Regions from separate parts of the Terribacillus sp. FSL K6-0262 genome, predicted to be linked through region 3. Evidence: riboswitches for the same ligand, from Rfam matches in the RefSeq annotation. Region 3 holds a riboswitch; each other region holds the start of a gene.

Region 1 (3,114 bases), 540 kb from region 3:
AGGCGCTTTGGCAGGCACAGCAAACGCTGCACCGGCACAGCCAACTAAAGAAGAAGTTCAAGTGCACGTAGCACATGTAGTGAAAAGCGGATCTTTCTCTTCTATCGAAGATTTGAATAAATGGGTGAATGATTATCTATCAGCTTATAACATTCACATCGATGTTGATAGCTTGCTAGCGAAATACAATGTTCAACAGCCAGCACAACAAGAAACAGCACAGACTCCTGTACAAGCTCAACCTAAGCAGGAGGAAGCAAAAGCACCTGCTTCTAATAAAGAAGAGCAAAAAGCTGCTCCGCAAAAAGAAGAAAAAGCTGAAGAGCAAGCAACTGAACAAAAAGCACAAGCTCCAGCACAAAAACAAGAAACTGCTTCTGACAGCAAGCAGACAGAAGACAAGCAAGCTGCAGAAGGGCTGAGCGCATTTGAACAGCAAGTAGTGGACTTGACTAACCAAGAGCGTGAAAAAGCTGGTCTCAAGCCATTGAAAGCAGATGCTGAGCTAAGCAAAGTAGCACGCGCTAAATCCCAGGACATGGCTGACAATGGTTACTTCGACCACAACAGCCCGACTTACGGTTCTCCATTCGACATGATGAAATCTTTCGGTATCTCCTATCAGACTGCAGGTGAAAACATCGCCCAAGGTCAAAAGACTCCGGAAGAAGTTGTGGAAGCTTGGATGAACAGCCAAGGTCACCGTGAAAACATCCTTAACCCTGATTATACAAACATCGGTGTAGGGTACGTGGAAAACGGTAACTATTGGACACAGCAATTCATTGGTAAATAATTCAGATTATTGTATAATGAAAAGCAACCGATGCGGAATCGGTTGCTTTTTTGATTTTTGGGAGGGATTGTATGGATCTGATTTCGCTGCTTGCCGAAGAACGGATCAAGAAGGCGGAAGAAAGTGGAGAATTCCGCAACCTTCCCGGTGCAGGGAAACCTCTGGAACTGGAGGATTTATCCGGCGTACCAGAGGATATGCGGATGAGCTATAAGATCCTGAAGAATGCCGGCTATGTCCCGCCCGAAATGGAGCTGCAAAAAGAGATTGTGGCCTTACGTGATTTACTGCGTGTTTGTACGGATGATTCAGAGCGGGCGGCTTATCGGAAACGGATCAGCGAAAAGGAGATTCAATACGAAGCATTGCTGCAAAAGCTCAAGAAGCATTCGCCAAGCACCTTGGGTCAATACCGGGAACAAATCGAGCGCAATTTAACATAATCAAATAGTATTTTCTTATCAAGAGAGGTGGAGGGACTGGCCCTTGGAAGCCTCGGCAACAGGCAATGATGCACTGTGCCAATTCCAGCAGACGATGGTCTGACAGATAAGAGGAGCTTTTCGCCTTGGATAAGGAGCCTCTTCTGTAAAACGGAAGAGGCTTTTTTACATATTTTAAAGGAGTGAGAGATAATGACGAAACAAATCATCCTGCAAGCTTTCGATATGACTGCAGCTATGCACAATTCCCACGGCTTATGGAAGCATCCCGAGAGCAGAAGGCATCGCGAGTATAAGTCGCTTGACTACTGGATCGGGCATGCGCGCCTGCTGGAAAAAGGCAAGTTCGATGCGGTGTTCTTCGCTGATGTACTCGGCGTTTATGATGTCTATGGCGGGGATGAAAAGGCTGCTTTGCGCGACGGAGTCCAAGTGCCGCTGAATGACCCTGCCTTTGCCATCCCGGCAATGGCAGCTGTGACGGAGAACCTTTCCTTCGCTGTCACGGTCAGTACATCCTACGAGCAGCCATTCCATAATGCGCGTAAATTCTCGACTCTCGACCACTTGACCAAGGGGCGTGTCGCTTGGAATATCGTTACATCCTACTTACCGAATGCGGCCCGGAATTTCGGGCTGGAAAAAATGGTCAAGCATGATGAACGTTACCGGATAGCAGAGGAATTCCTGGAGGTTTCTTATAAGCTGCTTGAAGACAGCTGGGAAGAGGATGCGGTTGTTTCAGATCCGGAAAGAGGCGTTCTGGTGGACCCGGATAAGGTACATCGCATCAAGCACAAGGGGAAATACTTCTCCGTTGAAGGGCCTCATGTCAGTGAGCCATCCCCGCAGCGTACGCCAGTGCTTTACCAAGCGGGAACCTCTGAAAAAGGGCGCGATTTCGCAGCCAGACATGCTGAATGTGTGTTTGTCGGCGGACCGACACCGGAAAAAATCAACTACTATATCGAGGATATCAAAACGCGTGCAGAAGCATACGGCAGAAGCCGTGATGAAATCAAAGCATTCACTTTCCTGAATGTAGTCGTTGCTGAAACGGAAGAGGAAGCATATGCGAAATATGAAGAAATCAAGAAATATTGGAGTGCAGATGCAGCAAAGGCCCAGTATGGTGGATCGACTGGTTATGACTTGGCATCCTATGAAGATGAGGATGAACTGTTCACGTACAAGCATACGGAACAAGGGCAATCACGAGCTGCATATTTGACCAAGGACGCTGCCAGGCCATTCACGGTCAAAGAGATACAAGAGAAATTCAGCAAACCAGCTGAAATGGAGATCATCATCGGCAGCCCTGAACAGGTGGCCGACAGGATCGAGGACTTTTTTGTGAGGAGCGGAGTGGATGGCTTTAACCTGACCCATTATATTACGCCGAGGGACTTGGAGGACTTCGTCGAATTGGTTGTGCCAATCCTGCAAGAGCGGGGATTGTATAAAAAGGACTATGCAGGAGGTACATTCCGGGAGAAATTATTCGGACATCCGCATCTCCCCGGGACGCATCCGGCAAAACAAGGAAAGAGGAGCTGAACCATCAGCTCCTCTTTCCTATTCCAGATAAGTCAATGTGCCAGTCCCATCCTGATACGAAACCGTTGTCAAAGCACCGTTGATCAATGTCAATTGCGGCGGCATATGTCCTATATCAGTGTCGAAGATGATCGGCAATCCGATTTCATCGGCGAATTCCCGGATCATTTGCTCGTCTGTGTAATCCTCTGAAGGTGTGCTTCGAGCGGGTCTGCCGAATAATACACCGCTTGCCCGATCGAACCAGCCGAGCTCCTTCAGGTGCCAAAGATTCCGGTAGGCTTCTGCTGTACTCCAATCGCTCCATTCGAGATAGAC
Region 2 (3,114 bases), 820 kb from region 3:
TGGATCATCTATAAAGTCAAAAAGAAAACGAAGGTGTACAAATTGGAGGAAGTTGATTTGACTACTCCATCACATGAAACAGCACCTGAATGAGCAAAAGCTGCCGATCACTCGGCAGCTTTTTTGCTTGGAAACGGGAAGCTGCATCCGGCAGCTGGAATGCATGAATAATTTCCTGCATTTTTTTGTATCTTTATCCTATATACCCGTTATACTGAAACTAGAGGTGAATAAATGAAAATTGCAATTGTGACAGACAGTCTCACGAACCTGAGAGAAGAGGATTTACAGCGATATCCTTTTATATATTACGCCCATTTACATGTCATTATTGATGACAAGTCCTATGCTGACTTAAAAGAGATCACCAATGATCAGCTATTTCGGTTCATTGATCAGGGGGCTGCATATTCTTCTTCCCTGCCGTCACCAGAGGTATTTGTAAAGCTTTATGAAGAACTGCTGGCAGAATACGATGCTATCATCAGCTTGCACTGCACAGAGAATGTAAGCGGTACCGTCAATTCCGCCCGTATTGCCAGGGATACAATCGAAGGCGCTGACGGGAGGATCACTGTCATTGATACGAATACTGCCTCCATCGGTACAGAAAATATCGTCATCAAAGTGTGCCAGCTCATGGAGCAAGGGGAAGCTTTCGATGAAATATTGAGGGCGGTTGAATTTTACCGTTCCCACAGCCAGCTCTACCTTACGATAAATGACCTGACTACACTGGTGCGTACCGGCCGAATTTCGAAAACAGCCTCCAGGATCGGAAACCTCCTGCATATAAAACCGATTGTCGGTTTTGAGGAAGCGAAGCTGGAAGTCATGGGTAAGGTCCGCACGAAGAAACGCCTGCTGAAGTGGATGCTGGAAAAATTACGACATAATATCGAGCAATCCGGGAAACAGGTTGTCCGGATAACACATGTGAATTCCACCGAGCTTGCCGCTGAGTTAAAGGAAGCAATGGAAGCATTCGGTGATAAAGCAGAAGTCTTCATCAGCAACGAAATAAGCTCCGTCATGGCAATTCATTTTGGACGGGGCGGTATCGGTGCCAGCTGGATGCCGGCTGACTATCCATATGAATCGGCTACATGATACAGGGACCTCGGACAGCGTGATTGCCCGAGGTTTTATTGTAATGATCAATCCAATGCTGCTAAATGGATAAGTGTAAAGTCCTATGGGGTTTGTAACGCCATAATCGTCAGCTTCCATTATCCAAAATTATGTAATATAATAAAATATTACAAAGGGGTTGAAGGCAGCTATGAAAATCTGGGATTTTATATCTAAGTATTGGTTCGGTATATTTCTGGTGTTGTATCTCTTACTTCGGGATTATCCATTTGGAAGTACATCACAGACAATTAGCGATATTCTCATGTTAGTAACTGTAATCCTGACTATCATTAGTTGGGTTGTATCTAAGAAAGCCAATCAAGTAAAGAAAGAAATAGAAGAATTGGAGAATAACTGAGTCACCTATTGGTGGCTTTTTTGATGCATAAGAGTATTTGAATATCCATTATTTGTTTCATTTTTTATATTGCAAGCCGAAGAGAATTTTTTATTAATTACAATTTCAGCTGTTTTTTATTACTTTGGTTTATAGGTTTTCCCTGCATCCAGTTATCCTGAGTATACCGATAAGATATATTGACAATCATTGAATGGAATGATAAACTTTCTGAAAACTGTATATGTTTCTTATCCAGAGAGGTGGAGGGATATGGCCCTGCGAAGCCTCAGCAGCAGGTCTGACGACAGACACTGTGCTAATTCCATCGGTTCATAACCGGCAGATAAGATGAATAGAGGAAGCCTCTCGACGCATCTTGTCCGAGAGGCTTTTGTATTTGTCCCGCTGCCTATACGAAAGGGGAAGGCAACATGTTTGAATTGATCCGGGAATTATCCAAGTACAAAGGGTATAATCAATCGTTTGTTTCACAAATCGTCGATAAGATCACGCCGTTTGCGGATGAGATGCACTTCGACAGACGGGGGAATCTTATTGTCCGTAAATATGGAGAAAAGTATACGCCAAAAATCACCTTGCTGGCAGAGGTGAAGGAAGAAATCTATGTGGTGACATCGATCACCGAGTCAGGGGCGCTTGTAGCAGACGCGAATTATTTTTCGTTGACGTATGCGCAAGGGCAATCGGTCCAGGTAGAGACAAAGAATGGATTGCTGTGCGGAGTGGTCATGGCAGGTGAAGCAGGTCAGCATGCCGCTGTCATCGATATCGGGGCCAATACCGAGCATGATGCACGTGAAATGGGGGTGGAACCAGGCAATCATGTGACATTATTCGATGACTTCCTGTATCTTGGTGACGAAGTGAGCGGCCGCGTCGTCGGGAAAGGGCTGGATAATAAGATTGCACCGGCAATTGCAATCAATCTTCTGCAGCAATGGGATACAGCGGAAGGGGACATCACCATCATCTTCTTTCCTTTCCATAATAAGAAGCATCTTGCCAATCAGCTAGAAGGGGAAGCTGCCTTTTATATCGGGTCCGTCCCCCAGCAAAGAATCGCTCATAAAAGCCGGGGAGCAATCGAACTGGGAAGCGGTGTCGCAATCAAAGTGGCAGATAAGACGATACCAATCAATCAGACCCTGAAAAATCAGCTGGTCGATTTGGCCATTGCACATGACATCCCATTTCAACTGGAATTCCTGTTCCGTCATCGGTATAAGAAACTGTCCACTAAAACGCCGGTAAGCATCCTGAATATCCCGATCGAGCATCTCGACCAGACGACACAGGTCGTTTCGGTGAAGGATTTGGAGGATACCAATCAGCTGATCCAGACCTATCTCTGGCGGAGCAAGGAACTGCAATTTTAAGGAATGCTCTCCCATTCCCGTCCATGTTACCGTATACTGTAGCCATCGTCATAAGCAAAGCACACAAAGCAGGAGCCGACAGCCTATTTGTCCGTGATACAGATGTCGCGGGAGGGGAAGGAAGCGGGTTCCAGATATATGCAGGGATCCACGTACCAGAAGAGGCTCCTGTATTCGATAAGCAGGCGACTAATGCTTTTCATGGACATTTCAATATTGATAATTTCTCTGTCGTACGGTCGG
Region 3 (3,114 bases):
GGGCTGGGAGCGATGCTCATCATATCCAGGGTGCATTATGAAAATTGGCGGAAATATGCCAAGATACTCCTGCTGATTTGCTTCATTTTACTTATCGCCGTCCTCATTCCCGGTATCGGAATGGTTCGGGGCGGTGCGCGGAGCTGGATCGGTGTAGGGGCCTTCAGCATCCAGCCTTCGGAATTCACCAAGCTGGGTTTGATCATCTATTTGGCCGTCTATCTGTCGGCTAAACAGAAATATATAACTTCCCTGAAGGAAGGGTTCCTGCCATCACTCCTGCTCGTCTTTACGGCATTCGGAATGATCATGCTCCAGCCGGATCTTGGAACTGGCGTTGTCCTTGTGCTTACATGCATGGTGATGATTCTGGTCAGCGGAGCGAGGATCACTCACTTTGTCGGACTGGGCATATTGGGCTTGGCTGCATTTGCTGCGCTGATTTTGTCAGCGCCGTATCGCATCCAGCGCATCACCGCATTCCTCGATCCATGGCAAGATCCTTTGGGTGAAGGATTTCAGATCATCCAGTCCCTATATGCAATCGGTCCAGGAGGCTTGATGGGGCTTGGGCTAGGGAATAGCCTGCAGAAATTTTTCTATCTGCCGGAGCCGCAAACGGATTTCATCTTTGCTATTTTAGCAGAGGAGCTAGGCTTCATAGGCGGTGCTGGCGTCATGCTGCTTTTCCTGCTGTTTTTATGGCGCGGCATCCAAGTTGCACTCCGGGCCCCGGATGGTTTCAGCAGCTTGCTGGCATTGGGCATCACCGGGATGATAGCCATTCAATGCATGATCAATATCAGTGTGGTCATTGGTTTGATACCGGTTACTGGCATTACGCTTCCGTTTTTGAGCTATGGGGGATCGTCGCTGACACTTACCTTGAGTTCCGTCGGCATTCTATTGAATGTCAGCAGGTATAGCAGACTCTAAAAGTCAGTATGGGCAACACGGATCAGGATGGAAGGGATATGAACAGAACAAACGAAATGACAAAAGTACTATATTGGAAATTTTCGCACAATTAGCATTGACTTTTTTGAGCGGTGCACGTATCATTGAAGACAATTTCATACAGTTCTTATCAAGAGAAGCCGAGGGACTGGCCCGATGAAGCTTCAGCAACCTCTGACGATGTCAGAAAGGTGCTAAATCCAGCAAGATTAAATTCTTGGAAGATAAGAGTGCGGGCGATTATATCACGCTCTCTTTTCTTCGGAAAAGGGAGCTTTTTTTCGTTTAGTCACTCTACCACGGAAAAAGGAGAAATGACAAATTGACTGACATTATTATTCTCTCAGGAAGTCCATCCAAACATTCGCGGTCGCAGCTGGCAGCAAAGTATGCCGGCAAGCAGGCAAAAGAGCAAGGTTATTCCGTAAGCGAGATTTGTGTTACCGATTTTGAGCCGGAGGATCTTCTGTATGCGAAATTCGACAGTCCGGCAATCTCGGCGGCAAGCCAGGCAGTCAGAAACGCGAAAGGATTGATTATTGCCTCCCCTGTTTACAAAGCAGCCTATACAGGCATATTGAAGGCTCTACTTGATTTATTCCCGCAGGACGCATTCAGGAATAAGCCAGTGCTTCCGATCATGACAGGCGGCAGCCCGGCACATCTGCTCGCGATAGATTATGCATTAAAGCCGCTTATCGCCAATCTTAAGGGTGAAGCATTGCAGGGTGTGTATCTATGCGATCATCACATCAACAAGGAGAACCCGGAGAATCCGATTGCAGATGAAGAAACCGGTGAAAGGCTCAGAACACAGACGAATCAGCTGGCTGAGGCGATCCGCCGCACTCATGCTGCTGCGGCTGTAAAGTGAGGGAGGAGAATGATGAGCGCACCATTAGCTAAGAGAACACTGTTTGGGATGCCTGTTCAAGTCATTGGCGGTTTGCTTGCCATTTTATTATTCATGACCGGTGATGGTATCGAGCAAGCATTTTTGTCTAAGTATGTGGTCGATATCGGCTTCACTGCCAATCAGTCAGCGATCATGTTCAGCGCTTATGGGATTGTGCTTACTTTCGCTTCCTGGCTTGCCGGTGTGCTTGGGGAGGTCATCGGACCGCGCAAGACGATGCTGATCGGGCTGTTCACATGGGTGGTTTTCGAAATCGGTTTTCTGTATCTCGGTCTTTATTTAGAAAGCTTTTCGATGATGGTGCTCATGTACGGCCTCCGCGGTTTCGGCTATCCGCTGTTTGCCTTTGCTTTCATCGTGTGGATTGCCTACCGTACCGAGAAGCAAAAGCTGGCAACGGCAATGGGCTGGTTTTTCTTTATGTTCGCGGGCGGAATAGGGTTTCTTGGCTCCTATTATCCAAGTGTCCTCCTTCCTTTCATCGGGGAAATGGCCACGCTGTGGAGCTCGCTTATCTGGATCATCCTGGGGGGGATTCTGGGAATTGCCTTGGTGGATGATAAAGATCGGGAAGGGTTTAGGATCCAGGATCAGCTTAAAGAAAATAAATGGGCCGAAGCGCTGAAGGGGATCACGATCCTATGGGAAAGCCCGCGGGTTGCTGCCGGCGGTCTGCTCCGGACAATCAATACAGCTGGATGGTACGGATTTGTCGTTGTCATGCCTGGATTCTTCACCAGTTTCTTGGATATATCAACGAGTCAATGGCTGCAGCTGTGGGCTGTACAGTCTGTCAGCAATATGGCAGCAGGGGTTCTGTTCGGCATGCTTGGCGACCGGATCGGCTGGGTGAAGGTGGTCCGCTGGTTCGGCTGTGTCGGAGCTGCTGTCTGCTCGCTGCTTTACTACTACATTCCGGCGGCCTTCGGAGCAAACATCCCGCTGCTTTTATTGAACGCCATCCTATTCGGTGCGGCGATTGCAGCCTTTGTCCCACTGTCTGCCATCCTGCCGACACTTGCTCCTGCCAATCGCGGTGCGGCGATATCCGTACTCAATTTGGGCGCAGGAGCCAGTCAGTTCCTGGGGCCCGTGCTTGTCGGGATACTGAACAATTACCTGGGCATCATCGGCGTTGTATGGGGATTTGCCATTCTTTATGCACTTAGTTTTCTATTGACGCCATTTTTGGCCCCAGCTGCGAAAGCTCAAATACATGCGATGGATGAGCTTGCTGTCAG
Region 4 (3,114 bases), 1.5 Mb from region 3:
GATAAGCTTGCTGCTTATACAGATTATGTGAATACACATTTCACCAATGTGACGCTGGACGATACATTGGTTAGTAGGATCCATTCACGCGGAATGCGTATCATGCCATGGACGGTCCGGGCACCGGGGGAAGTCCAGCCGCTGATCCGAGCAGGTGTCGATGGTATCATCACAGATTATCCGAATTATGTGAAATGAGAAAAGGAGACCTATTTTGAACTGCCTCCCCAAAAGTTTTGGTAACTTCTGGGGGGCACACCATTTTACGGGTCTCCTTTTGCATGTATCATCTATTCTGAACGAGTCGAAGCAATTCGAATGCTTTATCCCCAGCGAGTGCTGCGAGATCTTCCCAGCACTCATCGCGCTTCAGGTCGAGTTCCACAATCTGTTTGGCTAAATCAAGGGCTTCCTGATCATATGCCACGTGCAAGACGCTCCTTTCCGGTATCTCTTTTTGCTGTTACGTTCAGTATACGTATATCCAAATTGCCATGCATCAAACATGTAAGCGATGCTGACGAACTTTTTTTGTTGTTTGTTAGGTTTCCTTACATAATACTAGGATGAATGGAAAGTTGCGGTATAATGTTAAGTAACAGCACATGGTGATGAGGTGAACAGATGAGTAATGAGCCTTCTTATAAGAACAGGAAAGTGATCACAATCGGCATTGTGAGCGAGCTGACTGGTCTGACTGAACGCAAGATTCGTTATTACGAGGAACGCAAGCTCATTTTTCCGGAACGTTCAGCGAAGGGAAATCGCAAGTACTCTTTTTCGGATGTAGAGCAATTGATCGAAATCGCCAACAAAAGGGAAGAGGGTGTGCAAACCTTCGAAATTCGTCAGCAGATGCTGAGAGACAAGAGGAAGGAAGCGGAACGGGAAAGCCGCCAGCAAATGCTGCGTGGTCAAATCAATGCCCGCTTTGGCATACAAAGAGAATAGCTGTGTGTACGTATGTGTTGGGAGGCCTTGTACACAGGAGAGCCGGATGTCTGACATCCGGCTCTTGTTCATCTTTTCCGGCTATGGATGAATTTTTTATGCGCTCCTTGACGCTGATGCATATTTAGGATGAACCGACCATTCGCGCAGGAATTCAGGGGTGATTCTTTTGCCTTTTCGCTCTTCCGCAAATATATCAAATTTATGATAATAGTAGTCATATCGGAGAGCGGATTTCAGGATGGACATGAAAAAGAAGCGGGATCCTGTCGCTCTTTGGGAATTGATCAATCGCTCGTTTGATGCCGTACATGAATCGTTGCGGAACCATACAGCCAAACAAATCCCATTATCTTTTCGGATGACGGGACTACCAGGGAAACGGGATAATTTTTCTATTATTTTTGAAATTATATTGACAACGTTTGGATTGGGAGGTAAAGTAACAAACAGATCAACAACAAAAGTATAATGAAATTCTTATCAAGAGTGGCGGAGGAACAGGTCCTATGAAGCCCGGCAACCAGATCAGTGATCAGGTGCTAATTCCTGCAGACGGCGAAAAGCCGTACTGAGAGATAAGAGAATTAGTGCATATGTATACCATGCGCCTCTCTTAATCCGGAGAGGCGCTTTTTTATTGTAGTTGATAACAGCGAAGGAAAAAGGGGAGAGCAACATGAAAAAAATCTTAAGTTTTGGACTTATCGGATTATTGGCGTTATTTTTAGCAGCGTGCGGCAATGATAAATCTGCTGCGCTGGCAAATGATAAAATTTTGGTGGGTGTCAGCGGGGGACCGCATGAGCAAGTCATGGAAAAAGTAAAAGAATTGGCAGCGGATGAAGGAATCGATGTCGAAATCAAGACATTCAATGATTACAATACACCAAACAGTGCGCTGGATGATGGCAGTCTGGATGCGAACAGCTATCAGACACTTCCTTTCCTGGAAGATCAAGTGAAGAATCAAGGATATGAATTAGAGGAAGTATTCAAGACCTTGACTTTCCCGATGGGGATTTATACAGATAAGATTTCGGATATTTCCGAGTTGAAAGAGGGAGACAAAATCGCTGTACCGAATGACCCTGCCAACGAATATCGTGCGTTGAAACTCTTTGAGTCGGCAGGCGTATTGAAAGTGGATCCGGAGGCGGAAAACTCCGCAACGGCTAAAGATGTCGTAGAAAATCCGCTGAATCTGGAAATCGTCGAATTGGATGCTTCCCAGCTTCCGGCTCAGCTTCCGGAAGTGGCGGCAGCGGCAATAAATACAAACTTTGCAATGGGAGCTGATTTGAATATCAATGATGATGCTATCTTTGCAGAGGAATCGGAAAACAATCCATGGTCCAATTACTTTGTTGTAAGATCAGCGAACAAGGACGATGAAATTGTGAAGAAGATTCAAGAAATCTACCAGTCCGATGAAGTAAAACAGTTTGTGGAAGATGAATTCCAGGGATCTGTCGTTCCAAGCTGGTAAGGGGGAAGCAATATGATTGAATTGAAGAATGTATCGAAAACCTTTACCACCGGCAAGAAAAAAGTGGAGGCGTTGAAAGACGTCTCCTTGAAAATCAATAAAGGTGAAATCTATGGCATAATCGGATTCAGCGGAGCAGGGAAAAGCACCCTGATCCGCTGTGCCAATTTATTGGAACGTCCGACTCAAGGGGAAGTATTCGTCGACGGCGTGGAACTCACGACGCTTAAGAAGGCTCAGCTTCGTAAGGCAAGAGGGAAAATCGGTATGATATTCCAGCATTTCAATCTGCTGACGACGGCTACGGTATACGAGAACGTTGCCAGACCTTTGAAGCTGAGTAAAGTGCCGAAGGATGAAATCAAAGGGCGCGTTGATAAATATTTGAAGATAGTGGGCCTTGAGGAAAAGAAGAATGTCTATCCAGCTCAATTATCCGGCGGTCAGAAGCAGCGGGTGGCTATTGCAAGAGCACTTGCGCAAGAGCCGGAAGTGCTGCTGAGTGACGAAGCGACGAGTGCTTTGGATCCGAATACAACGTCTTCCATCCTTGAATTATTGCTCCGCGTGAATAAGGAGCTTGGCATCACCATCTTCTTGATCACACATGAGCTGGATGTCATCCAGCGCATATGTGACCGTGTCGGTGTCATGCATCAAGGAGAGCTGGTGGA

Evidence for each region. Region 3 has a riboswitch for S-adenosylmethionine ahead of ssuE (NADPH-dependent FMN reductase). Riboswitches for the same ligand answer to the same signal wherever they lie in the genome.
Region 1: another riboswitch for S-adenosylmethionine. It lies ahead of MHI54_RS04285 (LLM class flavin-dependent oxidoreductase); the one in region 3 lies ahead of ssuE (NADPH-dependent FMN reductase).
Region 2: another riboswitch for S-adenosylmethionine. It lies ahead of MHI54_RS05665 (hypothetical protein); the one in region 3 lies ahead of ssuE (NADPH-dependent FMN reductase).
Region 4: another riboswitch for S-adenosylmethionine. It lies ahead of MHI54_RS11075 (MetQ/NlpA family ABC transporter substrate-binding protein); the one in region 3 lies ahead of ssuE (NADPH-dependent FMN reductase).

Annotation. Positions count from the first base shown of each region.
Region 1 covers NZ_CP150277.1:823,994-827,107, reverse strand. The annotation lists gene MHI54_RS04295 (CAP domain-containing protein) at 1-796, shown strand, start outside; gene MHI54_RS04290 (DUF1992 domain-containing protein) at 868-1,239, shown strand; SAM riboswitch class I at 1,252-1,352, shown strand; gene MHI54_RS04285 (LLM class flavin-dependent oxidoreductase) at 1,432-2,796, shown strand; gene MHI54_RS04280 (S66 peptidase family protein) at 2,815-3,114, opposite strand, start outside.
Region 2 covers NZ_CP150277.1:1,112,317-1,115,430, reverse strand. The annotation lists gene MHI54_RS05675 (amino acid permease) at 1-93, shown strand, start outside; gene MHI54_RS05670 (DegV family protein) at 235-1,110, shown strand; SAM riboswitch class I at 1,720-1,824, shown strand; gene MHI54_RS05665 (hypothetical protein) at 1,906-2,871, shown strand; gene MHI54_RS05660 (hypothetical protein) at 2,895-3,114, shown strand, end outside.
Region 3 covers NZ_CP150277.1:287,866-290,979, reverse strand. The annotation lists gene spoVE (stage V sporulation protein E) at 1-936, shown strand, start outside; SAM riboswitch class I at 1,082-1,188, shown strand; gene ssuE (NADPH-dependent FMN reductase) at 1,280-1,831, shown strand; gene MHI54_RS01420 (MFS transporter) at 1,844-3,114, shown strand, end outside.
Region 4 covers NZ_CP150277.1:2,146,946-2,150,059, forward strand. The annotation lists gene MHI54_RS11060 (glycerophosphodiester phosphodiesterase family protein) at 1-198, shown strand, start outside; gene MHI54_RS11065 (hypothetical protein) at 287-427, opposite strand; gene MHI54_RS11070 (MerR family transcriptional regulator) at 625-951, shown strand; SAM riboswitch class I at 1,429-1,536, shown strand; gene MHI54_RS11075 (MetQ/NlpA family ABC transporter substrate-binding protein) at 1,631-2,440, shown strand; gene MHI54_RS11080 (methionine ABC transporter ATP-binding protein) at 2,453-3,114, shown strand, end outside.